DNA from 3 places in the Bradyrhizobium sp. U531 genome. Region 3 is predicted to be linked to each of the others. Evidence: predicted binding sites of a transcription regulator. Region 3 holds the regulator's gene; each other region holds the start of a gene.

Region 1 (10,403 bases), on a different contig from region 3:
CGCATCCGTGCTGGGCGCACCGGCCGCGATCCTCGTCAGCCTGATCATGGTGCCCGAGACCTCCGACAAGCGCACCGGCGGCGCGCTGGAGGATCCCCGGTTCGCCGGCGATCCCGAGATGGAGGTCTCCGGCACGATGGACGCGATCGTGAAGGGCACGCGTGCCGGGATCGAGCTGCTGATCAACATCGTCGCGATGCTTCTGGTGCTGGTGGCGCTGGTCCATCTCGTCAACGCCATTCTCGGCCTGCTGCCGAACATCGGCGGCGCCGCGATCTCGCTGCAGCGGCTGCTCGGCCTGATGATGGCGCCGGTGTGCTGGCTGATGGGACTGCCGTGGGACCAGGCCGTCACCGCCGGCAGCCTGATGGGCACCAAGACGGTGCTCAACGAATTGATCGCCTATGTCGATTTCTCGAAGCTGCCGGAAGGTGCACTCGATCCGCGCTCGCGCCTGATCATGCTCTACGCGATGTGCGGCTTCGCCAACTTCGCCAGCCTCGGCATCATGATCGGCGGCCTCGGGGTAATGGCGCCGGAGCGGCGCGAGGAGATCAACACGCTTGGGCTGAAGTCGATCGTATCGGGGACGCTGACGACGTGCTTGATGGGCGCGGTGGTGGGGGTGTTGATGTAGGTCTCTCCGCCGTCATTGCGAGCGCAGCGAAGCAATCCAGGAATGTCTCTGCGGAAGCAGTCTGAATTGCTTCGCTGCGCTCGCAATGACGTGGAGAGATGTGTGCGCTCTTCTAACAGCGCCCTACGCCTTCAGCTCCACCGTCTTGAACTCCGCCGGCAGGATCACCTCCAGCAGTTCGACGTCGTCGGAATAATCCAGGATCATGTGCTTGATCTTCGGCGGCTGGGTCCAGGCGCTGCCTTCTTTCATCAAGGTCTCGCCCTGCCCGTCCATATAGGTCTTCACCCAACCCTTGAGCACGTAGACCATCTGGAATTCGACGTTGTGAAAGTGCAGCTTGGAGACCTCCGCCGGATCGCAAGGGCCCTGCAGGCGGATCACATGCGCTTGCGCAAGACCATGGGTCGCGTCGGCGATGCCGAGGTCGCGGTACTTGGCGTAGGCGCGCAGGCCGTCGGCCTTGAAGTCTTCCTCGCGGTGATGGCTGATCGCGATGCGCTGCCTCGCCCGGGCGGGCTTTTTCGGAAGCGCGATGGGCGCCTTCGCCTTCACCGCCTTGCGGGCCGGCGAGCGCGCCGCAGCCTTGACGCCGCTGCGCTTCTTCACCGCGGTCTTCGTGGCGGGTCTTGATGCCTTTTGCTTGGCCATTGTCTGCCTCCCTGATCTCTGCCGCGCCCGCCGGACGGGTGCGGCCCGGGTGCAGACTAGCCAGTCCTGGACGAGGCAGCAATTGCGGTCGTAGCTTGTCCGAAGCTGTCGTCGCGAATGGCCCTCGTCTCGTATTCGTTTCCCCGCTGAATTAATCTTGCCCTCGAGATTCTGGGGGACTTGATTCATGGGCGGCAGCGTAGGTCAGCGTGCATTTCAAAATGCCCGGCTTCAGAAGCGACAGAAGGCCGAAGTGCTGCCAATGCTCGGGCACGCTCTGCAGCTGCACAAGATGGGCCTCCTGCCGGAGGCGAAGGCCGCCTATCGCCAGCTCCTGCAGCTCGCGCCAAGCCAGGTCATCGCGCTGCACATGCTCGGCATTCTGGAGTCCGATGCCAAGAATTATGAATTGGCCGAGAGCCTGCTGAGCCGGGCGGTTGCAGCCGACCCGCGATCTGCCGATGCTCACATGAGCCTTGGCGTCGCCCTCAACGGCTTGCGTCGTCACAACGAGGCCTGCGCGAGCTACCGAAAGTCCCTCGCCTTGCGGCCCAACCATGCCGTCACGCTCTCCAATCTCGGGAATGCGAGCGTGGCCCTCGATCTTCACGAGGACGCGCTACGCAGCTACGACAAGGCGCTTGCGCTCGACCCGAACCTTGCCGAAGCCCATAACGGCCGGGGTTGGGCGCTCTGCCGCCATCGCAGCTATGACGAGGCCGTCACGAGCCTGAACCGCGCGTTGTCGATCCAGCCCAATTATGCGGCAGCGCTCGCAAACCGCGCCACCGCCTTGCGAGAGCTTCAGCGATTTGACGAAGCCCTCGCAGACAGCAATCGGGCCATCGTGCTCGCCCCCGACGACGCGAACGGGTGGCTCGCACGCGCCGGCATCCTGCTGCAGATTCAGCAAATCGCTCAGGCCTCCCACGATTGCGAGCAGGCCCTCGCGATCGATCCCGGTTCCATTCAAGCTCACATGATGCTGGGCCTTTGCCTTGCCGGACTTGGCCGGGTCGACGAAGCCCTCGCCAGTTTCGACCGGGCGCTCGATATCCAGCCTGACCTGCAGAGCGCGATCTCCAACAAGATATTCACGCTCGACTTTGCGGGGGACGCCAGCGTCGAACGGCATCAGCAGGCGCGACAGGTCTGGTGGGAGCGTGTCGGCGCGAAGATCGCATCGGGCGCGGCGCGACCGCATGACAACGACCGCGATCCGGATCGCCGCCTGGTGCTCGGCTATGTCTCGTCGGATTTCAACGCGCACTCGGCCGCGTTGATTTTCAAGCCGGTCCTTCAGCATCATGACCGGACACGGTTCGAGATCGTGTGCTACGCCTGCTCGACGAAAGTGGATGCGACGACCGGCGAGTTTCGCGAGATCGCCGATCGGTGGCGCGATGCCTCGCAATGGACCGAAGATCGCCTCACCGACGAGATCCGCGCCGACGGCATCGACATCCTGATCGATCTGTCCGGCCATACCCGCGGCAACCGCCTCGGCGTGTTTGCGCGCAAGCCGGCGCCGATCCAGGTCCACGGCTGGGGCCACGGCACGGGCACCGGGCTGCCGACCATCGATTATCTGATGTCGGATCCGGTCGCGATTCCTCACGACGTCCGGCATCTGTTTGCGGAGACCGTTGTCGACCTGCCATGCTTCGTGACGCTGGCGCCGCTGCCGGACGGGATTGCGCGGGCGCCGACGCCCGCGATCTCAAACGGCTTCGTCACCTTCGGCGTCTTCAACCGCATCAGCAAGATTTCGGACGAGGCCGCGGAAGTCTGGTCCGGGATCCTCGACCGGGTGCCGGGCTCGCGGCTGCTGATCAAGGATGTCGCGCTGGACGACCCGATGGTCCGCGAGAATCTGCTGGCGAGGTTCGAGGCGTGCGGATTGCACGCCGACCGCGTCGATCTGCTCGGCGCCACCTCGCGAAGCGAACATCTGGCAGCGTTCAATCGCGTCGACATCTGCCTCGACCCGTTCCCGCAGAATGGCGGCGTCAGCACATGGGAAGCCCTGCAGATGGGCGTGCCGGTGGTCGCGAAGCTCGGCACCAGCCTGCCGAGCCGTGCCGCCGGCTCCATCCTCACGGCGCTGGGCCTGCCGGAGTGGGTCACCGAAAGCCGCGAAGCCTATATCGACATCGCAACAAGCCGAGGCTTAGAGATCGACAAGCTCGACAAGCTGCGCCGCGAGCTGCCCGACAGGATCCGGGCCACAGCCGCCAGCAACCCCGTCTCATACGGGCAAGCGGTGGACGAGGCCTATCGTGCGATGTGGCAGCGCTATTGCAGCAGCGGCGGCTGATTGCCTCTCAGGCGATCACGCGATAGCGCGTTCGCTCGGCGCAACTTCAACGAGGACGGCGTAGGGTAGGCAAAGCGACTTGTCCGCCGAAGCTCAAAGAGCGAAGGCGGAAGCGTGCCCACGACCTCTTTCAATCGGGGGCAGATGGTGGGCACGGCGCGCGAAGAGCGCGCCTCTGCCCACCCTACGAGACCGGTGCTTGCTTCAATGCAGCCGGAACACGCCGTCGATGGCGCGCAGCTCGGCCGGCTTGATCAGCTTGGAGTGGGCCACGGTGACGGAATGGAGCGGACCATCCAGCTTCTCCTGCCAGAACTCCAGGAAGTCCTTCAGCGCGGGGAATTTCGGAAACATATCGTAGTTCTGCCAGACGTAGGTCTGTAGCAGCGAGGGATGATCCGGCATCCGATAAAGGATCTGCGCCGTCGTCAGCCCGTAACCCAGCATCTGTTTCCGGAAGTCCTCGGAAACGCCCCCACTCCGCAAGCCCATGCCAACCTCCTTTTCAGGAGCGCATTGAGGGGGTGGCTTGATCGGTGCCCCGGGGAGCCACCCCGAAACGATGCGCTCACATGCGAGAAATGTGACGCAAACTGACAATCCATCTCAAGCCCAAAAGTTTAACAAGCTGTTGAAATTCAATGCTTTAGCAGCAGACACGACGCCGTGCTAATACGGTCATGAAGATGGGTTAACGATGGTAAAGAGATTTTGGCACCCCGGCCTTAAGAGTGCCGATTTTTCTGCTAGAAGCCCTTGCCCCCGCAAATTTCCTGTCCTATTTCAGCTTCGCCGGCGCTAGCACTCGCGGGCGCCGATTGCTAACACTTGAAAAACTCCATCCCGTGCAATTGCTTAGGAGGACTGCATGAAATTCCGTCCGCTTCACGACCGCGTCGTGGTCAAGCGCATCGACGCAGAAGAGAAGACCGCAGGCGGCATCATCATTCCCGACACTGCCAAGGAAAAGCCCTCCCAGGGCGAAGTCGTCGCCGTTGGCCCGGGTGGCCGCGACGAAGCCGGCAAGCTGATCCCGATCGACCTGAAGGTCGGCGACCGCGTGCTGTTCGGCAAGTGGTCCGGGACCGAGGTCAAGATCGACAATGTCGACCTGCTGATCATGAAGGAAAGCGACATCATGGGCGTCCTCGACGTCCCCGCTTCCAAGAAGAAGGCGGCCTAAGAGCCCCTCTCTCCCTCCAGTCACACATCTCAAGGAAAAATCCAGATGGCAGCCAAAGAAGTCAAATTCTCGGTTGAAGCGCGCGACAAGATGCTGCGCGGCGTCGACGTTCTCGCCAACGCGGTGAAGGTCACGCTCGGTCCGAAGGGCCGCAACGTCGTGCTCGACAAGTCGTTCGGCGCTCCCCGCATCACCAAGGACGGCGTCACCGTCGCCAAGGAGATCGAGCTCGAGGACAAGTTCGAGAACATGGGCGCCCAGATGGTGCGCGAAGTCGCCTCCAAGTCCGCTGACGCGGCCGGCGACGGCACCACCACCGCCACCGTGCTCGCCCAGGCGATCGTGAAGGAAGGCGCCAAGTCGGTCGCCGCCGGCATGAACCCGATGGACCTCAAGCGCGGTATCGACCTCGCGGTCGAGGCCGTGGTTGCGGACCTGCAGAAGAACTCCAAGAAGGTCACCTCGAACGACGAGATCGCCCAGGTCGGCACCATCTCGGCGAACGGCGACCAGGAGATCGGCAAGTTCCTCTCCGACGCCATGAAGAAGGTCGGCAACGAGGGTGTCATCACCGTCGAGGAAGCCAAGTCGCTCGAGACCGAGCTCGACGTCGTCGAGGGCATGCAGTTCGACCGCGGCTACATCTCGCCCTACTTCGTCACCAACGCCGACAAGATGCGCGTTGAGATGGACGACGCCTACATCCTCATCAACGAGAAGAAGCTCTCCTCGCTGAACGAGCTGCTCCCGCTGCTCGAGGCCGTGGTGCAGACCGGCAAGCCGCTGGTCATCGTCGCGGAAGACGTCGAAGGTGAAGCGCTCGCGACCCTGGTCGTGAACCGCCTCCGCGGTGGCCTCAAGGTCGCGGCCGTCAAGGCTCCGGGCTTCGGCGACCGCCGCAAGGCCATGCTGCAGGACATCGCGATCCTGACCGGCGGCCAGGCGATCTCGGAAGATCTCGGCATCAAGCTCGAGAACGTCACGCTCAACATGCTCGGTCGCGCCAAGAAGGTGATGATCGACAAGGAGAACACCACGATCGTCAACGGCGCCGGCAAGAAGGCCGACATCGAGGCGCGCGTGGCCCAGATCAAGGCGCAGATCGAGGAGACCACCTCGGACTACGACCGTGAGAAGCTCCAGGAGCGTCTCGCCAAGCTCGCTGGCGGCGTCGCGGTGATCCGCGTCGGCGGCGCGACCGAGGTCGAGGTGAAGGAGCGCAAGGATCGCGTTGATGACGCGATGCATGCGACCCGCGCGGCTGTCGAGGAAGGCATCGTCCCGGGCGGCGGCGTCGCCCTGCTCCGTGCCTCCGAGCAGCTCAAGGGCCTGCGCACCAAGAACGACGACCAGAAGACCGGCGTCGAGATCGTTCGCAAGGCGCTGTCGGCTCCCGCTCGCCAGATCGCGATCAACGCCGGTGAAGACGGCTCGGTGATCGTCGGCAAGATCCTGGAGAATAAGACCTACGCTTACGGCTTCGACTCCCAGACCGGCGAATATGCCGACCTCGTCAAGAAGGGCATCATCGACCCGACCAAGGTGGTCCGTACCGCGATCCAGAACGCAGCCTCGGTTGCGGCCCTGCTGATCACCACGGAAGCCATGGTCGCCGAGCTGCCCAAGAAGGGCGGCGCCGGCCCGGCGATGCCCCCCGGCGGCGGCATGGGCGGCATGGACTTCTAAGTCCAACGACCTCTCAAGAACTACGAAACCCCGGCAGCGATGCCGGGGTTTTTGTTTGGGGGTATGCTCACGCGGAACTATGGCCCGTAGCCCGGATGGAGCGAAGTGCGATCCGGGACGTCTCTTGCGACGCAGGCAAAGTCCCGGATTACGCTTGCGCTCCATCCGGGCTACGGACTCTAGTCACTCTGGCCCCTACTTCACCTTCCCCAGCCGTTCCATATGCGGCTCGCCGTCCTCGTCGAGCGACCAGAAGATCCGCGTCACCTTGCCGATGAGATTGTCCATCGGCACGAAACCGAACGCCGACATCATGCGGCTGTCGGTGGAATTATCGCGGTTGTCGCCGAGCGCGAAGAGGTGGCCGGGCGGCACCGTGAAGACGTTGGTATTGTCGAGGAAGCCGTTGTCGATGCAGTCGTTGGTGACATAGGACGCGCCGTTCGGAAGCGTCTCGCGCCAACGATGGACCTTGACGCCGCCATCCCCGCCGCAGGCGTTGTCGGCGAGCTCGTCTTCGAGCCTCACATGCGTCACCGGACGGTCGTTGAGGACGAGCCGGCCCTCCCGCATCTGGATGTGGTCGCCGGGCAGCCCGATCACGCGCTTGACGTAGTCGGCCGAATTGTCCTTCGCCGTGCGGAACACGACGATGTCGCCGTATTCCGGATCGGAGGCGAGGATGCGGCCCGAGATCCAGGACGGCGCGAAGGGCACGGAATAGCGGCCGTAGCCGTAGGCATATTTCGCGGCGAGGACGTAGTCGCCGACCATCAGCGTCGGCGCCATCGAACTGGAGGGGATGCTGAACGGCTGGTACAGGACGAAGCGAAACAGGATCAGCGGCGACCACAGCACCGGGACCAAGAGGATCAAAAGAAGAATCGCCTTCCATTCCCGCGACTGCGCCCGCGAGGGCTGGATGGTTTGCGAAAGACTGGTCATGCTCTGCCCCGGTCAGATCCCGATACGAGATTACGCAACCTTGGCGCGCGCGCAAATCCCGGCTCCGTGATCTTGGTCGCATATCGCGCAGGCTGCGTTCAATGCGAAGGCCTCACCGTCGCCGGCGGTCAGGCCTGCGACAAATCCTTGAAGCAGTGCCGTACCCAGTCGATCGTCACCCGCGTCGCCGCGTCGCGCTTGAGATGGTTCTGCACGAGCAGCCAGACGTCGCGCCGCTTTGACAGCAGCGTGGCACGCAGGCCGCGATCGGCGAGCAACGCGGCACAGCTGTGCTCGGGCAGCACGCCGACGGCCTGATGCGACTGGATCATGGTCCTGATGATGCGGACATTGTCGGTGACGCAGCGCACGTTCGTCAGCCGCTTCGCGCGGAGGAATTGCGCCTCAGGGATGGTGTCGAGCTCGTCCGGATAGACGCAGGCGATCGGCTCGCCACCAGCGCGGTCGGCAGGCTCGAAATAATACAGCCTGACGTCGCCGAGCTTGGAGATGGTGAAGTCGCCCTTCTCCGGCTTGCGCAGGCGGATGGCAAGGTCCGCCTGCCAGCGCGAGAACTTGACGTTGCCGCTGGAGGTGAGGAATTGCAGGGTCAGGCCGGGGTGATCGCGCAGGAAGCTGCTCGCCCGCGGCGCCAGTAATTCTTCGGCAACCGCGTTGGTCGAGGCGATACGCAGGCGCCCCACGGGGCCCACCTCGCTCTCCTTGATGCGATCGATCGCGGCGGCGTGCGCGGCCATCGCGCCGACATGTTCGAGCACGGCCTCGCAATGTCGGGTCGGCCGCCGCATGCCATCCACGGCATCGAACAGCGGCACGCCGAGATCGCGCTGGATGCGCGCCAGGCGGCGGCCGACGGTGGTCTCGTCGATGCGAAGCCGCGCGCTGGCGCCGGCATAGGTGCCCTCGTCCCTCACCGCAGCGATGATGCGCAGATCGTCCCAGTTCATGGGCCGAACCTAGCAGGCCATTCCGCCTCCTGCGAATCTGCAGCCGTAAGCTGCAATAGTCCTGCACAATGGCAGGCAGCCGCTGCGCTAATGTCGTGTCATCCGACACCCCTGGAAGGCCCGACCCGCATGACCGCTCCCAAGACCCTGCTCGAACTCGCCGGCACCGATCTCAATCCGCCGAAGCTCAACGAGGCCTGCCTCGTGCTGATCGACATCCAGAACGAATATTGCGCCGGCCCGCTGGCGCTGCCCGATGCGCAGCCCGCGATCGAAGCGGCGGCGCGCCTGCTGGCGCGGGCACGGGAGAGCGGTGCTGCGATCTTCCACATCGCGCACAAGGGTCGCGCCGGCAGCCTGTTCGACCGCGAAGCCGCGCGCGGCGCGATCGTCGAGCGCCTGGCACCGCTCGCAGGCGAAGCCGTGATCGAAAAGGCGCTGCCGAACGCGTTCGCCGGCACCGACCTGCAAGCCCGGCTGGCCGCCACCGGCCGCAAGAACATCGTGCTGGCCGGCTTCATGACGCACATGTGCGTGTCCTCGACCGCCCGCGCCGCGCTCGATCTCGGCCTGCGCACGTCGATCGCAGCCGATGCCTGCGCCACCCGCGACCTGCCGGACGGACGCGGCGGCACGCTGGACGCCCGCACCATTCATGAGGTCGCGCTGGTCGAGCTCTCGGACCGCTTCGCGATCATCGCGCAGAGCGATGTGTTGACCTGACGGAGCCAGTCATGCTGCAACTCTATTTCTTCCCGATGGCCTGCTCGCTCTCCAGCCGCATCGCGCTGATGGAGGCCGGGATCGAGGCGAAGTACCACCTCGCCCGTATCTGGACCAAGACGATCGTGGATGACGGCAGCGATTTCCGCGACCTGTCGCCGAAGGGCGCGGTGCCGGTTCTGGTGCTGGAGAATGGCGAACGGCTGACCGAGAGCGCGGCTGTGCTACAGTACATCGCAGACGTGAAGCCGAAAGCCGGCCTTGCGCCCGACAACGGTGATCCCGATCGCTATCGGCTGCAGGAATGGCTGAGCTTCATCGGCGCCGAGATCCACAAGGCCTTCCTGTTTCCAACCTTCTGGTACAAGGACGACGGCTCGCTCGCCAAGCCGCGCGCAAGGATCACGCAGACCTTGTCGGTGCCGTCGGCGCATCTGGCGGAGCGCGAATTCCTGGTCGGCGACCGCTTTACCGTCGCGGACGCTCACCTGACCTGGGCGCTGCTGCTGCTCCGTCCCGCAGGCGTCGACATCGCGCAATGGCCGTCCCTGTCGTCCTATCTCGAGCGCATGCAGGCGCGCCCTGCCGTGCGGGAGGCGATCGCGACCGAGCTGGCGCTGCGTAAGGCGGTGGCGACGAGCCCGGCGTGACAGGATGCCACGGCGGGCGGACCTTCCGGTTCCATCGCGAAGGCATTGCCGGCGGCGCGGCATGCGCTAAGCTGGGAGATATTTTTTCGATATTTCCCGGACGGCTCTCATGCGCGCTTTTTCACGCCTTCCCCTGCCCGGATTCTCCCTCGTTCTCCTCGCCTGCTGGCTCGGCCTCGGTCCAGCCTCTGCCGAGACGCGGGTCGCGCTCGTCATCGGCAATGGCGCCTATGCCACGACGGCGCAGCTTCCGAACCCCTCGCATGATGCCGAGGACGTCGCGGCCTCGTTGAAGCGCAGCGGCTTCGAGGTGATCCAGGGTATCGACCTGCGGCAGGCCGACATGCAGGACCTCACCATCCGCTTCGCACGCGCCGCAAGCCGCGCCGACGTCGCCATGTTCTACTACAGCGGCCATGCCATGCAGTTCAACGGCGTCAACTATCTGATGCCCGTGGACGCCGTGCTCGCGGACGAAGCCGATCTCAAGCGCTTCGTGCGCGTCGACGACATCGTCAACGATCTGCAGCAGGCCAAGAATCTGCGCATCCTCGTGCTCGATTCCTGCCGCGACAATCCGCTGGCCGAAACCCTCAAGCGCTCCGCCGGCGCGACGCGTGCCGCCTCGATCGGACGGGGCATG
Region 2 (10,403 bases), on a different contig from region 3:
ACCTGACCACGGACCTCACGGGCGAGGAACTCTGCCTGCGCCCGGACCTGACCATCCCGGTCGCCCGCGACTATCTCGCCTCGACCCGCGCCGGCCAGCCGTCCGGCTTCAGCTATCTTGGCCCAGTATTTCGTTACCGCAGCGGCCGCGCCAGCGAATTCCTGCAGGCCGGCATCGAATCGTTCGGCCGTCAGGACCGCGCCGCGGCCGATGCCGAGATGCTGGCGTTGGCGCTGGAGGCAACCAGCGCCTTCGGCGTCCACGACGTCGAGATCCGCACCGGCGATGTTGCGCTGTTCAACGCGCTGCTCGACGCGCTCAACCTCTATCCGGTCTGGCGCCGCCGGCTGGTCAAGGATTTCAACCGCAAGATCAGCCTGGAGCAGGATCTGGAGCGGCTGGCGGCCACGACCACCGCGACGCGCAGCGAATATGAGGGTGTGCTCGCCGCGCTGGCCGGCTCCGACCGCAAGGCCGCGCTCGCCTTCGTCACCGATTTGATGTCGATCGCCGGCACCACCAATGTCGGCGGCCGCAGCACCGCCGAGATCGCCGATCGATTCCTCGAGCAATCGACTCTGAAGGGCGGCGCGCTGTCGCGCGAGGCGATCACGGTGCTCAAGCGTTTCCTGTCGATATCGGGCAACCCCGACGATTCCATCGCCGCGTTGCGCGCGCTCACCAGCGATGCCCGGCTCGACCTTGCCGGGGCGATCGACCAGTTCGAAAGCCGGGTCGGCTTCATGGCCGCGCGCGGCATCGACGTGAAGCATACGCGCTTCTCGACCGCGTTCGGACGCGGCCTCGACTATTACACCGGCTTCGAATTCGAGCTGCATCACCGCGGCAACGGCAGCGAGCCGCTGGTTGCCGGCGGCCGCTATGACGGGCTGATGACCCAGCTCGGATCGAGCGAACCGATCCCCGCGGTGGGCTTCTCGGTGTGGGTGGATGCGCTGACCGGAATCGGCCGCAAGGTGGGAGCTTAAGTCATGAGCGCGCCATTCGTTCTGGCCGTTCCCTCCAAGGGCCGCCTGCAGGAAAACACCGAAGCCTTCTTCGCCCGGGCCGGCCTCAAGCTGTCGAAGGCCGGCGGCGCCCGAGACTATCGCGGCACCCTCGCTGGCCTCGACAACGTCGAGGTCGCCTATCTCTCGGCGAGCGAGATTGCCTCGCAGCTGTCGCGCGGCCTTGCGCATCTTGGCGTCACCGGTGAAGACCTGGTGCGCGAGAACATCGCCGATGCCGACAAGCGCGTGTTGCTGATCGACGGCCTCGGCTTCGGCTATGCCGACGTCGTCGTCGCGGTGCCACAGGCCTGGATCGACGTCCGCACCATGGCCGACCTCGACGACGTCACCACCGGCTTCCGCGAGCAGCATCACATGCGGATGCGGGTCGCGACCAAGTTCGTCAATCTCACCCGTTCGTTCTTCCAGACCCAAGGCATCACCGATTACCGCATCGTCGAAAGCGCGGGCGCAACCGAAGGCGCACCGGCGGCCGGCAGCGCCGAACTGATCGTGGACATCACAACCACGGGCGCAACCCTCGCCGCCAACGGCCTGCGGGTGCTCGACGACGGCGTGATGCTGCGCAGCCAGGCCAATCTGGTGGCGTCGAAGGATGCCGACTGGTCGCCGCAGGCGCGGGAGACGGCACGGGTGATCCTCGACCACATCGCGGCACGGGCGCGGGCCAACAAATACCGCGAGGTCCGCACCCGCTTCCGGCAATGCGACGCCGCCCTGCTCGGCGAAACCCACAGCCGGTTCGGCGTCGAGGCCCCGTTCGGCGGCCCCACCTCGTCAGGCATGCTGACGTTGCACTGCCCGCCGGGACAGCTCTATGCACTGGCAAGCTTCCTGCGCGAGCATGGCGCCGAGACCGTCTCGGTGGCGTCGCTCGACTACGTGTTCGACCGGGAGAACCCGCTGTTCGCCAAGCTCGAGACCTTCCTGCGGCGGTAAGCCCCAGGTACGCTCGGCTCCGTTCAGCTTTGCGACAGCAAACGGCAGCTACCATATGCTGTTGAGATGACTTTGAACGCCTCTGGGACTTGATCGATGACGCTGGGCTCCGACGTTTCCGGCATGACGACCACCGCGAGCACTGCGGCCGCGAAGGGATTGTCGATAGTCGTCCCCGTCTACAACGAGGCGGCGGGGCTCGCCGCCCTGCATCAGCGCATCTGCGATCTCGCAAGGACCGTGCAGGAGCGCTACCGGCTCGCTTGCGAGGTCGTCTATGTCGACGACGGCAGCAAGGATTCGACGCTGGCGATCGCACGTAGCCTGCCGGCCGACGCGATCGACGTCCAGGTGGTCTCGCTGTCGCGCAATTTCGGCAAGGAGGCGGCGCTGATGGCCGGCCTCGATCACGCCCGGCTCGGCGCCGTCATGTTCATGGACGGCGACGGCCAGCATCCGCCGGCGCTGATCGAGCAGCTGGTGCGGCACTGGATCGATGACGGCTATGACGTCGTCTATACCGCCAAGGCACATCGCGACAACGAGAGCTTCCTGCGCCGTGTCTCCGTGCACGGCTTCTACGCGCTGATCAATTGGGGCGCTCGCCAGAAGATCCCCGAGGACGCCGGCGACTTCCGCCTGCTGTCGCCGCGCGCCGTCGCCGCGCTCCGGCAGCTGCCGGAACGCAACCGCTTCTTCAAGGGCCTCGCAAGCTGGATCGGCTTCCGCCAGATCCGCGTCGACTACGAGCCTTCGGCGCGCGCCCATGGCGTCACCACCTTCAACGCCGCGAGCCTGCTGGGCCTGTCGATCGAGGGCCTGACCTCGTTTTCGGTGGCGCCCTTGCGCTTCGCCAGCCTGCTCGGCGTCATCCTCGCCGGCGGCGCCTTCCTGTTCGGCCTGTCGATCCTCTGGGAGGTGTTCACCACCGGCAAGCAGGTCCCCGGCTATCCCTCGCTCGTGATCGGCCTGATGACGATCGGCGGCGTGCAGCTCATCATGATCGGCATCGTCGGCGAATATATCGGCAAGATCCTGTCCGAGATGAAGGCGCGGCCGATCTACTTCGTCGCCGAGCACAGCGAAAAGCGCGCCGAGGCCGACGCTTCGAGTGAAGCCGCCGCGAAGCGGACGGCGGCCGAATGAGCACGGCCGCGGAGCTGCGGCGGATCTGGCTCTGCGCCGACGATTACGGCATCAGCCCCGGCGTCAATCGCGCCATCCGCGACCTGATCGAGCGCGGTCGTCTCAACGCCACCTCGGTGATGATGGTGGGGCCTGCGATCGCGCGCAGCGAGGTCGAGGCGCTTCAGGCGGCGGCGCAGACGAGCCCGCGCTGCGCGATCGGTTTGCATGTGACGCTGTCGGCGCCGTTCCGTCCCCTCACCATGCATTTCCGCCCGCTCGACGGCGACATGTTCATGCCGTTTCCTAAGTTGCTGCGCGCCGGACTGATGCGCCGGCTCGACCGCGAGTTCTTTCGCAACGAGGTGAAGGCGCAGCTCGCCGCCTTCATGGAAGCGTTCGGTCGCGCGCCCGACTTCGTGGACGGCCATCAGCATGTGCAGCTCTATCCGCAGGTGCGCGACGGCTTCGTGGAAGCGGTCAGCGACGGCGCGCCGAAGGCCTGGGTACGCCAGGGTGGCCGCGACCTGCCGCTCAAGCAGCGGCTGGCTTCGCCGAAGGCCCTGGTGCTCGATGTCCTCAGCGCGCAATTCCGCCGCTGCGCCGGCGACGCCGGGCTCGACTTCAATCCGGGTTTCGCCGGCGCCTATGATTTCACGCGCGGGACAGATTTCGGCGAGTTGATGCGACAGTTCCTGGAAGGCTTGCCGGACGGCGGCCTCGTGATGTGCCACCCCGGCTTCGTCGACGACGTCCTCGTCGGCCTCGACGAGATGACCGACGTCAGGGAACGCGAGCATGCCTATCTCGCGGGCGAGGCGTTCGAGCGCCTGCTGACGGAGCGCCGCGTCACGCTGGGATGACGCCGGCAAAAGCCTGGCTTTGAGGCACCTTGTCGCATACGGAAATTTAATCCGGCCGGCACTGTTGGGGCCACAATGGAACCCTACATCTGCCTCGCGCTTGTTTTGCGCGAGGGAGACTGACCATGACGCCGCAGGAACGCCAGCTCGTCGACGACCTTTTCGACCGGCTTTCGAAACTGGAAAACGCACCGCGCGATCCCGACGCGATCGCCGCGATCTCCGATGGCCTGCGCAAGGCCCCCGGCGCGGTCTATGCGCTGGTGCAGACCACGCTGTTGCAGGACGAAGCGCTGAAGCGTGCTCATAACCGGATCCAGGAGCTGGAAGCGGCCCATGCGCCCGAACAGGCGCAATCCGGCGGCTTCCTCGACACCATGCGCGACACCCTGTTCGGCGGAGGCCCCTCGCGCGGCTCGGTTCCGAACGTGCCGCCGCGCGAGCAGCGGCCCGTCTGGAACACCGGACAGGCGATGCCGCAGGGCCAGCCGGGCTACGGCGCGCCGCCGCCTTATGGGCAGGCCTACGGCCAAGGTCAGGGTTATGGCGCTCCGCCGGTCGGCGGTGGCGGCGGCTCGTTCCTCGGCACGGCCGCGGCGGCCGCGGCCGGCGTCGTCGGCGGCTCGCTGCTGCTCTCGAGCATCCGCGGCATGATGGGCGGATCGCACCAGCAGGCCTTCGGCGACGGCAATTCCCTTGGCGGCGATCGCAGTCCCTGGAGCGGCAGCGATCAGTCCGGCGGCTCGCTGGCGCGCGATGCCGGCCTCAACGACATCGGCTCGAACCGGGAGTCCCGCCAGAGCTTCTCCGACCAGGCGAGCAACGATCATAACGACAACGATCGGAACTACGGCGACGACAACGACGGCGGCAACCTGGACCTGGCCGACGACAGCGATTTCGGCGGCGACGACGATGGCGGCAGCGATTACGCGTAAGGCTGCTCGATAGCGCAACAGACGAAGACGGCCGCCCGGGAGGCGGCCGTTTTATTTTGCGTCGTTTTGCGCTCTTCGCTTTTCCCCTCCTTGGGAGAAGGCGAGCAGCGATCGCTTGGCTACATCACCACGACCTTGGTGCCGACATTGACGCGGCCGTAGAGGTCGATGACATCCTCGTTGCGCATGCGGATGCAGCCGGAGGAGACGTTGGTGCCGATGGTCCAGGGCTCGTTGGAGCCGTGGATGCGGTAGAGCGTCGATCCGAGATACATCGCGCGCGCGCCGAGCGGATTTTCCGGACCGCCTTCCATGTGCCGGGGCAGATCGGGTCGGCGCGCCAGCATTTCCGACGGCGGCGTCCAGGCCGGCCATTCGCGCTTGGCCGTGATCGACTTCACGCCGGACCAGGTGAAGCCGGGGCGGCCGACGCCGATGCCGTAGCGCATCGCCCTGCCGTTACCCTCGACCAGATAGAGGAACTTGTTCGGCGTATCGACCACGATCGTGCCGGCACTTTCCTTGCCGCTATAGTCAACGGATTGTTTCTCGAATCTCGGGTCGAACTGACGCTGCCGCGGATCGACCGCGTCCTGCTGCAGCGCGCCTTGCTGATATCCACCCTGCATCTGCGGCTCGCCCATCGGCGGCAGGCGGCGCTGGTCGTAATAGCCCGGCTGCTGCTGATACACCGGCCGCTCGGGCGCATAGGCCGGACCGCGGCCGGGGCCGTCGCCGAACAGGAACTCGATGAAGCCGCCGCCCATGTTCGCATTGGAGGCGACGCGCACCGGCGCCGGCGGCACCTGCGGCTGGTAGAGCACCGCGGGCGGATCGTTCGGCACGGTGTTGTCGAAGGCGCTGGCGCTGTTCGCGCCAACAATGAAGGTGCAAGCGCTGCCAAGCAGCGCGACAGACATTTTCTTGAACATCGACGTACTCTGTACTGTTTCGTCTAGATCACATGCGTCGCCCGAGAGCCGGTGGTTGGTCCTGCGCTCCTCGACGTGGTCAATAAAGGGCAAAAGCCGTTTCGTTTAGTAAACGGAAGCGGCGTTTGGATTCACCACGTCGTCAAGCGCGCGGCAATTTGGCGATCAGCGTTTATTTTCGATGAACGCGGCGCGGCCATGGTTAATCGCTTCTTTGCAAGCCGTCGCACGACAGCCGCACAACAGTTCCGGCTGTGAACTTCGTGTTAAATCGCTTCTGCCTAAAAAGACGCGTGAGTGAGGTGGGGGGAGTTCCTGATGGCTGTTCACCGCAAACGTTTTCGGGTCGAGGATATCGTTAGTGGCGAGATGCCGATTCTCGAAGTAACCGAAGAGGCGGGCCCGATGCATAGCGAGATCATGGCGGAGCTGCGCGCGATCCGCGCACAGATGGCGAAGGGCGCCACGGCGGCCCCGCTGTCCGGCAGCGCAGCCATGGCGGCGATCGACGCCTCGACGGCCCATGAGCTTTCCGAAGCGCGCACCATGCTCGATACGTATCGGGCGCAGATCGAGCAGTGCGAGAAGCTGAAGGTCGAGCTCGACCTCATCCACGACGCCATCGACCGCACCAAGCGCGAGATCGCGACGCTGCACGGCAAGAGCTTCGACGGCGGCGAAATGGCCAAGGTCAATGGCGAGCTCGGCGCGGTGGTCGGCGGCACCGAACAGGCGACCCAGCAGATCCTCGAGGCCGCGGAATCGATCGACCAGGCCGCCAGCGCGATGTCCAAGGTCGACTCGGCCGATCAGCAGAAGCGCCTCGCCGACGACATCCAGGAACGCGTCATCTCCATCTTCGAAGCCTGCAACTTCCAGGACCTGACCGGCCAGCGCATCAGCAAGGTCATGACCACGATGAAGTTCATCGAGCAGCACATCAATGCGATGATGGACATCTGGGGCGGCGTCGACGCGATCAAGTCCCATGTGCCGGCGCATGTGCATGCCGATAACCGCAGCGAGGACGAGAAGCTGCTCAACGGCCCCAAGCTCAACGGCGACGTCGGCCACGCCTCGCAGGACGACATCGACGCGCTGTTCGACTGAGCGGACGACAGACAGAAAGACAAAAACGCCGGCCTTGGGGCCGGCGTTTTTTGTTTTTGGGTGTCATCCCTTCCGCTGTCATCGCCCGGCCAGTGCGCAATTGCGCACCGGGACCGGGCGATCCAGTATTCCAGACACAGCAGTGATTGAGCCGAGAAGCCGCTGCGTACTGGATGCCCCGCCTTCGCGGGGCATGACGGAGAAATGTAACTACGCCCGCGGCGCGCAGCGGACGTAGACCATGTTGCCGTAGCGGGTGGCGGCGTCCTTGTCGATGAAGCGGGTGATCAGGACGCGGCCGTCGAACGAGACGATCTCGCGGTCCTGCTCGCCAGGGGTGGGACCTGCCGGTCCGATATAGTTCTTGCCGCTGGGCGAGCCCTTCAGCCGCAGTTCCTGGGGCGTCGCCTGGTCGGCCAGATGCATGATCACGCCGCCGGAGGAGCCGGCGGTGATCACGTAGGGATTCTTGCACTGGGCCCGGGCGGCCGCCTCGGTGCGGGTGCGGTCGGCCGGGTTCTGGAACGAGGCCAGGCCCCAGCGGCCGACGATCTCGTCGGCGCGAATGGTCGCAGGCATTTCCGGGGCGACGCCCGGCTCGGCGTCGGGCGGCGGCGAGGACGACGAAAAGGACGGCAGGCTCATGCCGCCGCCGCAGGCGCCCAGCAGCAGCGCCAGACAAGAGGCGGCCGCCAGATTGGCAACCGTGCGCGCGTGAGCTGAACTGATCATGGCATTCCCCCGAACAAGACCATGGCCGCACCCCTCCTGCAGCCAAGCGCAAAACCGCTGCCGGAGCAATGACGTCCTTTAATACGTCGGCGCCCCGAACAAGTTTCCAATGCCACCATCCTATATCCGCCTCACCAATCGCTTAACCACCTTTGCTTGACAGGATCGCGGCCAAGCCATATTTCCCAGCCCACTATTAGCACTCGGAAAGCCCGATTGCTAAGCGCGCCGTTCGATCCTCGGGATAGGGGGTGGACGGAAGCGCCGCCCCACCCACTTTCCACTACTTCCGAAGCGAGCCTCCAAAGGGAAACGTCATGGCTAAATCCAAATTTCGTCCGCTGCATGACCGTGTCGTGGTCAAACGTATCGACGCCGAGGAAAAGACCAAGGGCGGCATCATCATTCCGGACACCGCCAAGGAAAAGCCGTCCCAGGGCGAAATCGTCGCCGTCGGCCCCGGTGGCCGTGACGAGGCCGGCAAGCTGATCCCGATCGACCTCAAGGTCGGCGACCGCGTGCTGTTCGGCAAGTGGTCGGGCACCGAGGTCAAGATCGACAACGAAGATCTCCTGATCATGAAGGAGTCGGACATCATGGGCGTTATGGCCTAAGGCCGTCCGCCTGAACGGCCGCTGAATGTCATGCCCGGATCCGAGCGATCCGGGCATCCATGCTTCCGCACAAGAAGATGGATGGCCGGGTCAAGCCCGGCAATGACGAAGACAGCGCCGTACAGCACGAAACAAGACACAGCACGAAACACGAGGGATTGCAGATATGGCTGCCAAGGACGTCAAGTTTTCCGGAGACGCGCGCGATCGCATGCTGCGCGGCGTCGACATTCTCGCCAACGCCGTCAAGGTGACGCTCGGCCCGAAGGGCCGCAACGTCGTCATCGAGAAGTCGTTCGGCGCGCCCCGCATCACCAAGGACGGCGTCACCGTCGCCAAGGAGATCGAGCTCGAGGACAAGTTCGAGAACATGGGCGCCCAGATGGTCCGTGAGGTCGCCTCCAAGACCAACGACCTCGCCGGCGACGGCACCACCACCGCGACCGTGCTGGCCCAGGCCATCGTGCGCGAAGGCGCCAAGGCGGTTGCCGCCGGCATGAACCCGATGGACCTCAAGCGCGGCATCGACACCGCGGTTGCCGCCGTCATCAAGGACATCGAAAAGCGCGCCAAGCCGGTTGCCGCCTCCTCCGAGGTCGCCCAGGTCGGCACCATCTCCGCCAACGGCGATGCCGCCATCGGCAAGATGATCGCCCAGGCGATGCAGAAGGTCGGCAACGAGGGCGTCATCACTGTCGAGGAGAACAAGTCGCTCGACACCGAGGTGGACATCGTCGAGGGCATGAAGTTCGACCGCGGCTATCTCAGCCCCTACTTCGTCACCAACCCCGAGAAGATGACCGCCGAGCTCGAGGACGCCTATATCCTCCTGCACGAAAAGAAGCTCTCCGGCCTGCAGGCCATGCTGCCCGTGCTGGAAGCCGTGGTGCAGTCGGGCAAGCCGCTCGTCATCATCGCCGAGGACGTCGAAGGCGAGGCGCTGGCCACCCTGGTCGTCAACCGTCTCCGTGGCGGCCTCAAGGTCGCTGCCGTCAAGGCGCCGGGCTTCGGTGACCGCCGCAAGGCCATGCTCGAAGACCTCGCGATCCTCACCGGCGGCCAGCTGATCTCCGAAGACCTCGGCATGAAGCTCGAGAACGTCACGGTGAAGATGCTCGGCCGCGCCGGCAAGGTCGTGATCGACAAGGAGAACACCACGATCGTCAAGGGCGCCGGCAAGAAGCCGGAGATCGAGGCCCGCGTCGGCCAGATCAAGGCCCAGATCGAGGAGACCACCTCGGACTACGACCGTGAGAAGCTCCAGGAGCGCCTCGCCAAGCTCGCGGGCGGCGTCGCGGTGATCCGCGTCGGCGGCGCCACCGAGATCGAGGTCAAGGAGAAGAAGGACCGCGTCGAGGACGCGCTCAACGCCACCCGCGCCGCGGTGCAGGAAGGCATCGTCCCCGGCGGCGGCGTCGCGCTGCTCCGCGCCAAGAAGGCTGTGGGACGCCTCACCAACGCCAATGCCGACGTGCAGGCCGGCATGAACATCGTGCTGAAGGCGCTGGAAGCTCCGATCCGCCAGATCGCCGAGAACGCGGGTGTGGAAGGCTCGATCGTGGTCGGCAAGATCCTGGAGAACAAGTCCGAGACGTTCGGCTTCGACGCCCAGAACGAGGCCTATGTCGACATGGTCGAGAAGGGCATCATCGACCCCGCCAAGGTGGTGCGCACCGCGCTGCAGGACGCCTCCTCCGTGGCCGGCCTGCTGGTGACCACCGAAGCCATGGTCGCCGAGGCGCCGAAGAAGGACGCTCCGCCTGCCATGCCGGCCGGCGGCGGAATGGGCGGCTTCTAAAGCCCATCCTCACCCGACACCATCGCGAAGGCCGCCTCCGGGCGGCCTTCTTTTTTGCCGACGATGGGCTCCGCTTTCCGATTCAATCCACGGCCAAAACCCACTACGGTGGCGCCGATTCTATTGTTTGAGCAGAATCTTTTCGGAAAGCCGCTTCGCACTTTTCCGGATCATGCTCATTGCTCGAGGATTTCGTCGATGCGCGCGCTTCTGGTTTGTTCGACAGCCCTGTTGGCCGTTCTGCTGGCAGCTTCGCCTGAAACTGCCTCCGCCCAGATGAAGCTGTCGCCCAAGGCCGCGTCGCCCGGCGGCGTGGAGACG
Region 3 (10,403 bases):
TGCACGCGGCTGACCCAGTCGATCGCGTTCTTGAGCAGCGGCGGCACCGAGGCGTTGTATTCGGGCGAGACGAACAGCACGCCGTGATGCGTGCCGATCATACGCTTGAGATTGACGGCGTGCTTGGGGACGCCGGACTTGGCCTGGAGATCGCCGTCATAGATCGGCAGCGGAAAATCGGCGAGCGAGATGCGGGTGATTTCGACGCCGGCCTGGGCGAATTCATAGGCGGCGACCGCCGCCAGCTTCGCATTATGCGAGCCGGTGCGCAGCGAGCCGGGAATGACCAGGATTTTCGGGGCGGACATCCACTTCCATACGTTCGGCGAAACGAGTCCGCCGTGCATCGAAGGAAGCCAGCGGAATTAGTCCTTGCGATACACCCAGACGCGGGCCGGCGGAAGGTTCATCCAGATCCGTTCCGAGGCCTCTGTGGACACGCCGGGCAGCGATTTCGGGATCGGCGGCACCACCGCATAGGTGAACTGGACGAAGGGCGCGCCGGGCGCCAGCGCCGTGAAGGCGTCGCGGATCAGCCGCAGCCGGGTCAGCATCGGTTTGGTCACCAGCGGCAGGCCGGAGACGACCGCGCTCGCCGGCGCACTCAGCACGTTCCAGAGCGTGTCACGCAGGCGATAGGCATCGCCCTGCACCACCTTGGCCTGCGGATACCGGTCGCGCAGCAGCGCGCAGAAGCCGGGATTGTATTCGACCAGGACGAGACGCTTCTGGTCGACGCCGCGCTCGACCAGCGCGGAGGTGATGGCGCCGGTGCCGGGCCCGAGCTCGACCACGGGCGCGTCCGAATCGACGTCCACGTAATGGGCCATGGTCCGCGCGAGCAGCTTGCCCGACGGCATCACCGCGCCCATGTGCAGCGGCTTTTCGATCCAAGATCTGAGAAAACGCACCTCGTCATCGAGACGAGGCTTCTTCAACGCACGCGCGGACGATGGCAATGGCATGTCAGGACCGGACGGGACCGCGGGACGCGGCGTGTCAGAAAATGGTCATAAAGACGTATAGGCCGAAGTCGATACGGTCAAGCCGAGTCAACTCGCCCGATTACCGAAGAAATCCTTGACCTTGGCGAAGAAGCCCTCGGATTCCGGCTGGGTGTTACCGGAAGACAGCTTTTCGAACTCGGCCAGCAATTCCTGCTGCTTCTTGGTGAGATTCTGCGGGGTCTCGACCACGACCTGGACATACATGTCGCCCATCTGGCGCGACCGCAGCACCGGCATGCCTTTTGATGCAATGCGGAATCGGCGGTTGGACTGGGTTCCGGGCGGCACTTTCACCTTGGCCTTGCCCTTTTCGATGGTCGGCACCTCGAATTCGCCGCCGAGGGCGGCCGTCACCATCGAGATCGGCACACGGCAATGCAGATCGGCGCCGTCGCGCTGGAAGAACTGGTGCTGGGCCAGCGACAGGAAGATGTAGAGGTCGCCGGGCGGGCCGCCGCGGACCCCGGCCTCGCCTTCGCCGGCGAGCCTGATCCGTGTGCCGTCCTCGACGCCCTGCGGAATGTTGACCGACAAGGTCCGCTCGCGGGTGACACGGCCCTGGCCCGAGCAGGACGGGCAGGCATCCTCGATCATCTGGCCGCGGCCCTGGCAGCCCGGACAGGTGCGCTCCAGCGTGAAGAAGCCCTGCGACTGCCGCACGCGGCCGGCGCCGCCACAGGTCGAGCAGGTCTTCGGCTTGGTGCCGGCCTTGGCGCCGATGCCCGAGCAAGCCTCGCAGGTGACCGAGACGGGAATCTCGATCTGCGCGGTCTTGCCGCCAAAGGCTTCCTCGAGCGTGATTTCCATGTTGTAGCGCAGGTCGGCGCCGCGCTCGCGGCCGCCGCGGCCGCGCTGCCCGGCCATGCCGAACAGGTCTTCGAAAATGTCGGAGAATGAGGAGGCGAATCCCGCGCCGAAACCGGCGCCGCCGCCGCCCTGCTCGAAAGCGGCATGGCCGTAGCGGTCATAGGCCGCGCGCTTGTCCTTGTCCTTGAGGACCTCGTAGGCCTCGTTGATTTCCTTGAACTTGATTTCGCTGCTGTCATCCCCGGGATTGCGGTCGGGGTGAAACTTCATCGCCAGCTTGCGGAACGACGATTTCAGCTTGCCTTCGTCGGCATCGCGTTCGACTTCGAGGGTCTCGTAGTAGCAGCGCTTGGTGGACGTGGACATGTTGAGCTCGGTCTATCCAATCGCGATTCAAGTCGGAGCGAAGCGACATCGCCGCGCGACGATATGGGCAGCCTTTCGCCTCGCGGCGGAGGACTGCATAGCGGCGTTCAGCATAACGGCTGGAAATTGATCGATCGTAACGGGCACCCGTCCCGTCCGTCCCGACACGTCGGCCTCCCCCGAAGGGGAGGAGGCCGGTTGCGCGTGTGGGGTCCAAGCCGTCCGCATGTCACCCTCTCGGGGCTCAGGCGGACTTCTTGTTGTTCTTGTCGTCGTCGACCTCGGTGAATTCCGCGTCGACGACGTCGTCCTTGGCCGCATCCTTCTTGGCGTCGGCCTCGGCCTGCTGCGTGTACATCGCCTCGCCGAGCTTCATCGAAGCTTGGGCCAGCGTCTGGGTCTTGGCCTTGATCGCCTCGGCGTCGTCGCCCTTCAGCGCTTCCTTGAGGTCGCTGACGGCATCCTCGATGGCGCGGCGCTCGGTCTCTGCGACCTTCGAGCCGTGCTCGGCCAGGGCCTTCTCGGTCGAATGCACCAGACCATCCGCCTCGTTCTTGGCGGTGACGGCCTCGCGGCGCTTCTTGTCCGCCTCGGCATTGGCCTCGGCGTCCTTGACCATCTTCTCGATGTCGGCTTCCGACAGACCGCCGGAGGCCTGGATGCGGATCTGCTGCTCCTTGGCCGTGGCCTTGTCCTTGGCCGAGACGTTGACGATGCCGTTGGCGTCGATGTCGAAGGTCACCTCGATCTGCGGCATGCCGCGCGGAGCCGGCGGAATGCCCATCAGGTCGAACTGGCCGAGGATCTTGTTGTCGGCCGCCATTTCACGCTCACCCTGGAAGACGCGGATGGTGACCGCGTTCTGGTTGTCCTCGGCGGTCGAGAACACCTGGCTCTTCTTGGTCGGGATCGTGGTGTTGCGGTCGATGATGCGGGTGAACACACCGCCCAGCGTCTCGATGCCCAGCGACAGCGGGGTCACGTCGAGCAGCAGCACGTCCTTGACGTCGCCCTGGAGCACGCCGGCCTGGATCGCAGCGCCGATCGCCACGACTTCGTCCGGATTGACGCCCTTGTGCGGCTCCTTGCCGAACAGCTGCTTCACGACTTCCTGGACCTTCGGCATGCGCGACATGCCGCCGACCAGAACCACTTCGCCGATCTCGGCTGCGGTCAGGCCCGCGTCCTTCAGTGCCTTGCGGCACGGCTCGACGGTCCTCTGCACGAGATCGTCGACCAGCGCCTCGAACTTGGCGCGGGTGAGCTTCATCGTCAGATGCTTCGGGCCGGTCTGGTCCGCGGTGATGAAGGGCAGGTTGATCTCGGTCTGCGTCGTCGACGACAGCTCGATCTTGGCCTTTTCAGCGGCTTCCTTCAGGCGCTGCAACGCGAGCTTGTCGTTGCGCAGGTTGATGCCCTGCTCCTTCTGGAATTCGTCGGCGAGGTAGCCGACGAGGCGCATGTCGAAATCTTCGCCGCCGAGGAAGGTGTCGCCGTTGGTCGACTTCACCTCGAACACGCCGTCGCCGATCTCGAGAATGGAGATATCGAAGGTGCCGCCGCCGAGGTCGTACACGGCGATCGTGCCGGTCTTGGTCTTGTCGAGGCCATAGGCCAGCGCCGCCGCGGTCGGCTCGTTGATGATGCGCAGCACTTCGAGGCCCGCGATCTTGCCGGCGTCCTTGGTCGCCTGGCGCTGGGCGTCGTTGAAGTAGGCGGGAACGGTGATGACGGCCTGGTCGACCTTCTGGCCGAGATGGGCTTCCGCGGTCTCCTTCATCTTCTGCAAGATGAACGCAGAGACCTGCGAGGGCGAATAGGTCTGGCCGTCGGCCTCGACCCAGGCGTCGCCGTTGGAAGCCTTCACGATCTTGTAGGGAACGAGCTTCTTGTCCTTCTCGACCATCGGGTCGTCGTAGCGGCGGCCGATGAGGCGCTTCACTGCGAAGAAGGTGCGCTCGGGATTGGTAACGGCCTGGCGCTTGGCCGGCTGGCCGACGAGGCGCTCACCGTCGTCCGTCACGGCGACGATCGAAGGCGTCGTGCGCATGCCTTCGGAATTCTCGATGACTTTGGCGTTCTTGCCATCCATCACGGCGACGCACGAATTCGTGGTGCCGAGGTCGATCCCAATGACCTTTCCCATGGTCCTGATATCCTTGTTTTTGCGGCAGGTTGGCTGGGCCCAGAAGGCACCCGAACCGAAACCCCCTAAGATCAAACATCCGCGATATTGCGATGATTGAGGCTCATATAGGAGGGGGGGAGGGGGCCGCAAGGACCGAAGCTAGGTTTCTGCCGCGAAAACATCGGGTTTTGGAAGAAGATATCCGGACTTCACCGCACTTGCGGGTGAGGAATTATTAACAGGTTCAGGCGTCAGCAAGCCCCCCGCATCCACAAGCCGCCCCGCCCTGTTGCCGCCGGCCCAAACCCGGTAAAAGGCGGGCCGGCCGGGCAGCCACGACAGCTGCCGCGCGCGACAAAGCGGCCCGGTGGGCGACCATCGAACGGCCTCAATGTGAACCAATCAGAGTGCCCATGAAGCTGATCCGCCCCCTCGCCGCGCTCGCCCTTCTCGTTAGCTCCGTGCTTCCGGCCATCGCGGCCGACGCCGTTTTTCCGCCGGGCTTGCGGCTCGGCATGGTGCCGCTGGTCGGCCTCAGCACGGCCAAGAGCTTTCCGGGCTTCGAAAGCGAGGACGGCAGCGTCAAGGTGCTGATCACCGAGCTGCCGCCAGCGGCCTATGGCGAGGTCGTCAGCGCCTTCAACGCCAATCCGGCCGGCGCCAACGGCGTCAAGCAGGACAAGATCGAGACGCCCGCAGGCCTTGCCTATTTCACCACCGAGAGCGGCAAGGCCGGCGAGACCGCAGTGAAGCGCTATTCGATGATCGTGCCGGGGGCCGGCTTCTCCGGCTATGTCGCGGTGCAGATCCCGGAGAATGCGAGCAAGATCTACACGGATGAGGCAGTGCGGCAGATGTTTGCGAGCACCACCACCCGCAAGCAGGTCTCGGCCGAAGAGCAGATCGCGCTGATGCCGTTCAAGATCACAGATCTTGCCGACTTCAAGGACATCCGCACGCTGGCGCCGGGCTCGAGCATCATCCTGGCCGACGGCAACGAGAGCGCAGGCTATGAGTCGAAGCCGTTCATGATCCTCGGCCTGATCGGCTCCACCCCGCAAGCCGCCGACGACCGCGCCCGCTTCGCCCAGGAGGCCGCGCTGCAGATCCCCGGCGTGCGCGAATCCCGCGTCACCATGTCCGAGCCGATCCGCATCAACGGACAGCAGGGCTTCGAGACCCGGATCGACGGTGTCAGCGGCAAGGAAAAGACCCCGGTCACCGTGGTGCAGTGGATCCGCTTCTCCAGCGGCGGCGCCTCGCTGCGCATCGTCGCCAGCGCGCCTCGAGACCAGTGGCCAACCGCCTTCACCCGCTTCCGCGCGGTGCGCGACGGGATTCAGCCGAAGGGCTGAGGCGCGAAAGCGGCGCTACACATTCGGTGTCATCCCCGCGAACGCGGGGATCCATACCGCGTGATCTCGCGGTTGCACGCGGTCGCAGTACCCCACCAAGAGTCTTCGCCAAACTCCTCCCTGGGGGTATGGGTCCCGGGTCTGCGCTTCGCTTGCCCGGGACGACACTGAGGTCGGGTCTGCAAGCCCAACCCCTCATCAAACCCGGCCGCATTTTCGGGCTTCTGTTCGTGTACGAACGGAACTAGGCTTCCCTTCCGTTGGATCATCTCAAGGGGAGGCGAACGATGCTCGATCGGCGACAGATCTTGGCCATGCTGGGAACGACAGCTCTCGCGACTCTCGCGCCAAGCGCGCTGCTTGCGGCGACGTCCATCAAGCCGGACGAGAGCTCCGCGCTGCTCGTGATCGACGTACAAAACTGCTTCCTGCCCGGCGGCAGCCTCGCCGTGAAGGAAGGCGAGCAGGTCGTTCCGGTCATCAACAAGATCTCGAAGGCGTTCGCGAACGTGGTGATGACGCAGGACTGGCACACGCCGGGCCATGTCTCCTTTGCCTCGGTGCACTCAGGCAAGAAGCCGTTCGAGACCGTCGATCTTCCCTACGGCAAGCAGGTGCTGTGGCCCGACCATTGCGTGCAGGGCACCGACGGCGCGTCACTATCGAAGGATCTTGCGATCCCGCACGCCGAGCTCATCATCCGCAAGGGTTTTCACAAGGACGTCGACAGCTACTCGGCGTTCCTCGAAGCCGACGGCAAGACCTCGACGGGCCTCGCCGGCTATCTCAAGGGCCGCAAGATCAAGCGCGTCTTCGTCGTGGGCCTGGCGACAGATTTCTGCGTCGCCTGGACCGCGCTCGACGCGCGCAAGGCGGGCTTCGAGGTCTATGTCGTGGAAGACGCCTGCCGCGGCATCGACACGCAGGGCTCACTCGCCAAAGCCTGGGCCGATATGGCCAAGGCCGGCGTGAAGCGGATCCAGTCCGCGGATATTGCGGTGAGCGCGTAAGGCTTTCGCGCAGTCATTCCGGTTCGGCTCGTAGAGCCGAACCATGGTGCGCAATTGCGCACCCGAGAATCTCGAGATTCCGGGTTCGATGCTTCGCATCGCCCCGGAATGACATCGGGACTCAGTTCACTTCGTTGCTGTTCGCGGCCGGTGCGGGTTTGGCGCCGCCCTTGGCGACACCGACCAGGGCCGGGCGCAGCACGCGTTCGCCGATGGTGTAGCCGGCCTGCATGATCTGCACCACGGTGCCCGACGGCACCGAAGCATCGGGCACTTCGTACATCGCCTGGTGGAAGTTCGGGTCGAACCTCTGGCCCTGGGGATCGAGCTTCTTCACGCCGTGCTTTTCCAGCGCGCTGTGCAGCGAACGCTCGGTGAGCTCGACGCCCTCGATCAGCGCGGTCAGGCCGGGATCGGCCGCAGCACGCGCTTCGGCCGGAACGGCATCGAGCGCGCGCTGAAGATTGTCGGCGATGTCGAGCACGTCGCGGGCAAAGCCGGTGATGCCGTAGAGGCGGGCGTCGGCGACTTCCTTGGTGGTGCGCTTGCGCAGATTCTCCATCTCGGCCAGCGTCCGCAGCATGCGGTCGCGCGCCTCGGCGACGTCCTTCTGCAACATCTCGACCGAGCCGGGCTCGGGATCGTCGGGCATGATGTAGGGCTTCGACACCACGGGTTCGCCGGTCGGCGCGGTCGTGTCTTCGGGTTGCCGGTCTCGATCGGTCATCGGCTCTGTTCTCGAACTCGTCTGGTATTGAGGTGATCTGGGATTGTTGGACCGGATATCGTGCTTTGAGCAGCGAAAATCAAGCGCCCGTGATCGGAAGGAGACGCCGGTCAGCCCCCCAGAAGGCGGCTGACGATGCGGGCGGCATAGTCCACGGTCGGAATCACGCGGGCATAATTCAGCCGCGTCGGCCCGATCACACCGAGAACACCGACGATGTGGCCCGCGGCATCCCGATAGGGCGAGATGATCGTGGAGGAGCCCGACAGGGAAAACAGCTTGTTTTCCGAACCGATGAAGATGCGCACGCCCTCGGCGGTTTCGGCGCGGCCGAGCAGATCGATCACGCCGCGCTTGGTTTCGAGGTCGTCGAACAACAGGCGCACCCGCTCCAGATCCTCCAGCGCATGCAGGTCTTCCAGCAGATTGGCGTGGCCGCGGACGATGAGCTGGCGGTCCTCGCTCTCGCCGCCGGACCAGCTGGCGATACCGGCCGAGATCACCTTCTGCGTCAGCTGGTCGAGCTCGGCGCGGGCTTCCCCGAGCGCGGTTTCGAGCTCGAGGCGCGCCTCGGCCAGGGTCCGGCCGCGGATGCGCGCGTTGAGGAAATTGCCGGCTTCGGTCATCGCCGACGAGGGAACTCCCGGCGGCAGCGTCAGCACGCGGTTTTCGACCTGGCCGTCCTCGCCGACCAGGATCACTAGCGCCTTCTCGGGTTCCAGGCGGACGAATTCGATGTGCTTCAGCCGCGCATTGGACTTTGGCGTCAGCACCACCGCGGCGGCCCGCGTCAGTCCGGACAGCCGGGTCAGCGCCTGGTCCAGCGCCGCCTCGACCGAATGCGCCCGGCCGACGGAGGTCAGCTGGCTCTGGATAGACTGCCGTTCGGCCTCGTTGAGGTCCCCGACCTGCATCAGGGCGTCGACGAAGAAACGCAGGCCGAGTTCCGTCGGCAACCGGCCGGCGGAGGTGTGAGGCGCGTAGATCAAGCCCAGCTGTTCCAGATCGGCCATGACGTTGCGGACCGAGGCCGGCGACAGCGGCACGGCGATCAGGCGCGAGATGTTGCGCGAACCCACGGGCTCGCCGGTCGCGAGATAGCTTTCGACAATTTGACGAAAGATGTCGCGAGAACGCTCGTTGAGCTGGGCAAGGCCCGCGCGCGGCGCGATCAGATTGATCGGATCGTGATGGGCCACAGACGGTAACTCCTCTCAGATGCTCATAATTTGTCCATCCCGGGGGCATCTGACAAGCGTGGCGTTTGCGGGGGGAAAAACAGGGCAAGAAACAGGGGCTGAAAAAGCCTTGTCGTTTCCCCTTGCTGCCTACCCTCACCCCCCCTACAAGCACCGCGAACAGCCCTAACCTGCGAGTTTTGGAGGATTTCCCATGCGGCCAAGCCGCCGTGCGCCCGACGAATTGCGCCCCGTGACGCTCGAACGGGGCGTGGTCAAATATGCGGAAGGCTCCTGCCTCGTGAAATTCGGCGACACCCATGTGCTGGTCACGGCCACGCTGGAAGACCGCCTGCCGCCATGGCTGAAGGGCCAGGGCCGCGGCTGGGTCACCGCCGAATACGGCATGCTGCCGCGCGCAACCTCCGAACGCACCCGCCGCGAGGCCGCCGCCGGAAAACAAAGCGGCCGCACCGTCGAGATCCAGCGCCTGATCGGCCGTTCCTTGCGCACCATCGTCGACCTCGAAGCACTCGGCGAGCGCCAGATCACGGTCGATTGCGACGTGCTGCAGGCCGACGGCGGCACCCGCACGGCCTCGATCACCGGCGCCTGGGTCGCGCTTGCCGACTGCATCAACTGGATGAAGACGCGCAATATGATCAAGGCCAACGTGATGCGCGACAACGTCGCCGCAATCTCCTGCGGCATCTACAACGGCACGCCGGTGCTCGATCTCGACTATGCCGAGGATTCCGAAGCGCAGACCGACGCCAATTTCGTCATGACCGGCGATGGCCGCATCATCGAGGTGCAGGGCACCGCGGAACGCGAGCCGTTCACGCAGGATGAGTTCCTGAAGCTGATCGCGCTGGCGCAGAAGGGTATCGCGCGTCTGGTGGACTTGCAGAAACTGGCCGTCGCGTAGTCAATAAGCCATGCACCGCCGAATCACCGGAAAGCTCGTCATCGCGACCCACAATCCCGGCAAGCTCGCCGAGATGAAGGAGCTGCTCGCGCCTTACGGCATCGAGGCGGTGTCGGCCGGTGAGCTTGGCCTGGGCGAGCCCGAGGAAACCGGCAACGATTTCCGCAGCAACGCCGCGATCAAGGCGATCGCGGCGGCGCAGGCGACGAAGCTCCCGTCCTTCGCCGATGATTCCGGCATCGTGGTCGACGCGCTCGACGGCGCGCCCGGCATCTACAGCGCACGCTGGGCCGGTCCCTCCAAGGACTTCAACGCGGCGATGGCGCAGATCGAGCGCCTGTTGCAGGAGCGCGGCGCCACCTCGCCCGACAAGCGCACAGCGCATTTCGTCTCCGCGCTCTGCGTCGCCTGGCCCGACGATCATCTCGAAGAGGTCGAGGCGCGCGTCGACGGCACGCTGGTCTGGCCGCCGCGCGGGAATGCCGGCTTCGGTTACGATCCGATGTTCCTGCCCAACGGCCACGACCGCAGCTTCGGCGAGATGACCAGCATCGAGAAGCACGGCCTTCCGCCGATCGGCCTTGGCCTGTCGCACCGCGCCCGCGCCTTCGTGAAACTGGCGGAGATCTGCCTTGAGCCGCGATAGAGCGTTTTCGAGCGAAGTGGATACCGGTTCGCGCCAGGAAAACGCGTCAAAAGAACAAGCTCAAGCTTTTGGCGTCTACGTGCACTGGCCGTTCTGCCTGTCGAAGTGCCCCTATTGCGACTTCAACAGCCATGTCCGCCACGCCGCGATCGACGAGGCGCGCTTCGCGTCCGCCTTCGCGCGCGAGATCGCGACGACGGCCGAGCGCGCGCCCGGCCGCGAAGTCACCTCGATCTTTCTCGGCGGCGGCA

Evidence for each region. The regulator HrcA, encoded in region 3, represses chaperone genes, less so after heat shock. The targets are predictions, from matches to a motif close to GTTAGCACTCNCNNNNNGNGAGTGCTAAC.
Region 1: QRQ56_RS01765 (co-chaperone GroES) is a predicted target of HrcA. The motif match lies at 4,403-4,431, and genes of this name have one in related genera.
Region 2: QRQ56_RS36370 (co-chaperone GroES) is a predicted target of HrcA. The motif match lies at 7,866-7,894, and genes of this name have one in related genera.

The regions. Positions count from the first base shown of each region.
Region 1 is NZ_JASVEN010000001.1:360,030-370,432, reverse strand. It holds gene QRQ56_RS01785 (NupC/NupG family nucleoside CNT transporter) at 1-637, shown strand, start outside; gene QRQ56_RS01780 (cupin domain-containing protein) at 761-1,288, opposite strand; gene QRQ56_RS01775 (O-linked N-acetylglucosamine transferase family protein) at 1,476-3,605, shown strand; gene QRQ56_RS01770 (usg protein) at 3,810-4,097, opposite strand; gene QRQ56_RS01765 (co-chaperone GroES) at 4,474-4,788, shown strand; gene groL (chaperonin GroEL) at 4,834-6,474, shown strand; gene lepB (signal peptidase I) at 6,670-7,419, opposite strand; gene QRQ56_RS01750 (LysR family transcriptional regulator) at 7,548-8,387, opposite strand; gene QRQ56_RS01745 (cysteine hydrolase family protein) at 8,517-9,110, shown strand; gene QRQ56_RS01740 (glutathione binding-like protein) at 9,122-9,760, shown strand; gene QRQ56_RS01735 (caspase family protein) at 9,870-10,403, shown strand, end outside.
Region 2 is NZ_JASVEN010000013.1:168,756-179,158, forward strand. It holds gene QRQ56_RS36325 (ATP phosphoribosyltransferase regulatory subunit) at 1-989, shown strand, start outside; gene hisG (ATP phosphoribosyltransferase) at 993-1,970, shown strand; gene QRQ56_RS36335 (glycosyltransferase family 2 protein) at 2,067-3,116, shown strand; gene QRQ56_RS36340 (ChbG/HpnK family deacetylase) at 3,113-3,958, shown strand; gene QRQ56_RS36345 (DUF2076 domain-containing protein) at 4,084-4,896, shown strand; gene QRQ56_RS36350 (L,D-transpeptidase family protein) at 5,016-5,828, opposite strand; gene QRQ56_RS36355 (hypothetical protein) at 5,880-6,086, shown strand; gene QRQ56_RS36360 (protein phosphatase CheZ) at 6,147-6,938, shown strand; gene QRQ56_RS36365 (hypothetical protein) at 7,149-7,670, opposite strand; gene QRQ56_RS36370 (co-chaperone GroES) at 7,988-8,284, shown strand; gene groL (chaperonin GroEL) at 8,451-10,082, shown strand; gene QRQ56_RS36380 (hypothetical protein) at 10,281-10,403, shown strand, end outside.
Region 3 is NZ_JASVEN010000002.1:424,861-435,263, forward strand. It holds gene QRQ56_RS13870 (NADPH-dependent FMN reductase) at 1-308, opposite strand, end outside; gene QRQ56_RS13875 (class I SAM-dependent methyltransferase) at 366-965, opposite strand; gene dnaJ (molecular chaperone DnaJ) at 1,053-2,180, opposite strand; gene dnaK (molecular chaperone DnaK) at 2,425-4,326, opposite strand; gene QRQ56_RS13890 (hypothetical protein) at 4,722-5,663, shown strand; gene pncA (bifunctional nicotinamidase/pyrazinamidase) at 5,951-6,673, shown strand; gene grpE (nucleotide exchange factor GrpE) at 6,795-7,400, opposite strand; gene hrcA (heat-inducible transcriptional repressor HrcA) at 7,511-8,599, opposite strand; gene rph (ribonuclease PH) at 8,793-9,506, shown strand; gene rdgB (RdgB/HAM1 family non-canonical purine NTP pyrophosphatase) at 9,517-10,152, shown strand; gene hemW (radical SAM family heme chaperone HemW) at 10,169-10,403, shown strand, end outside.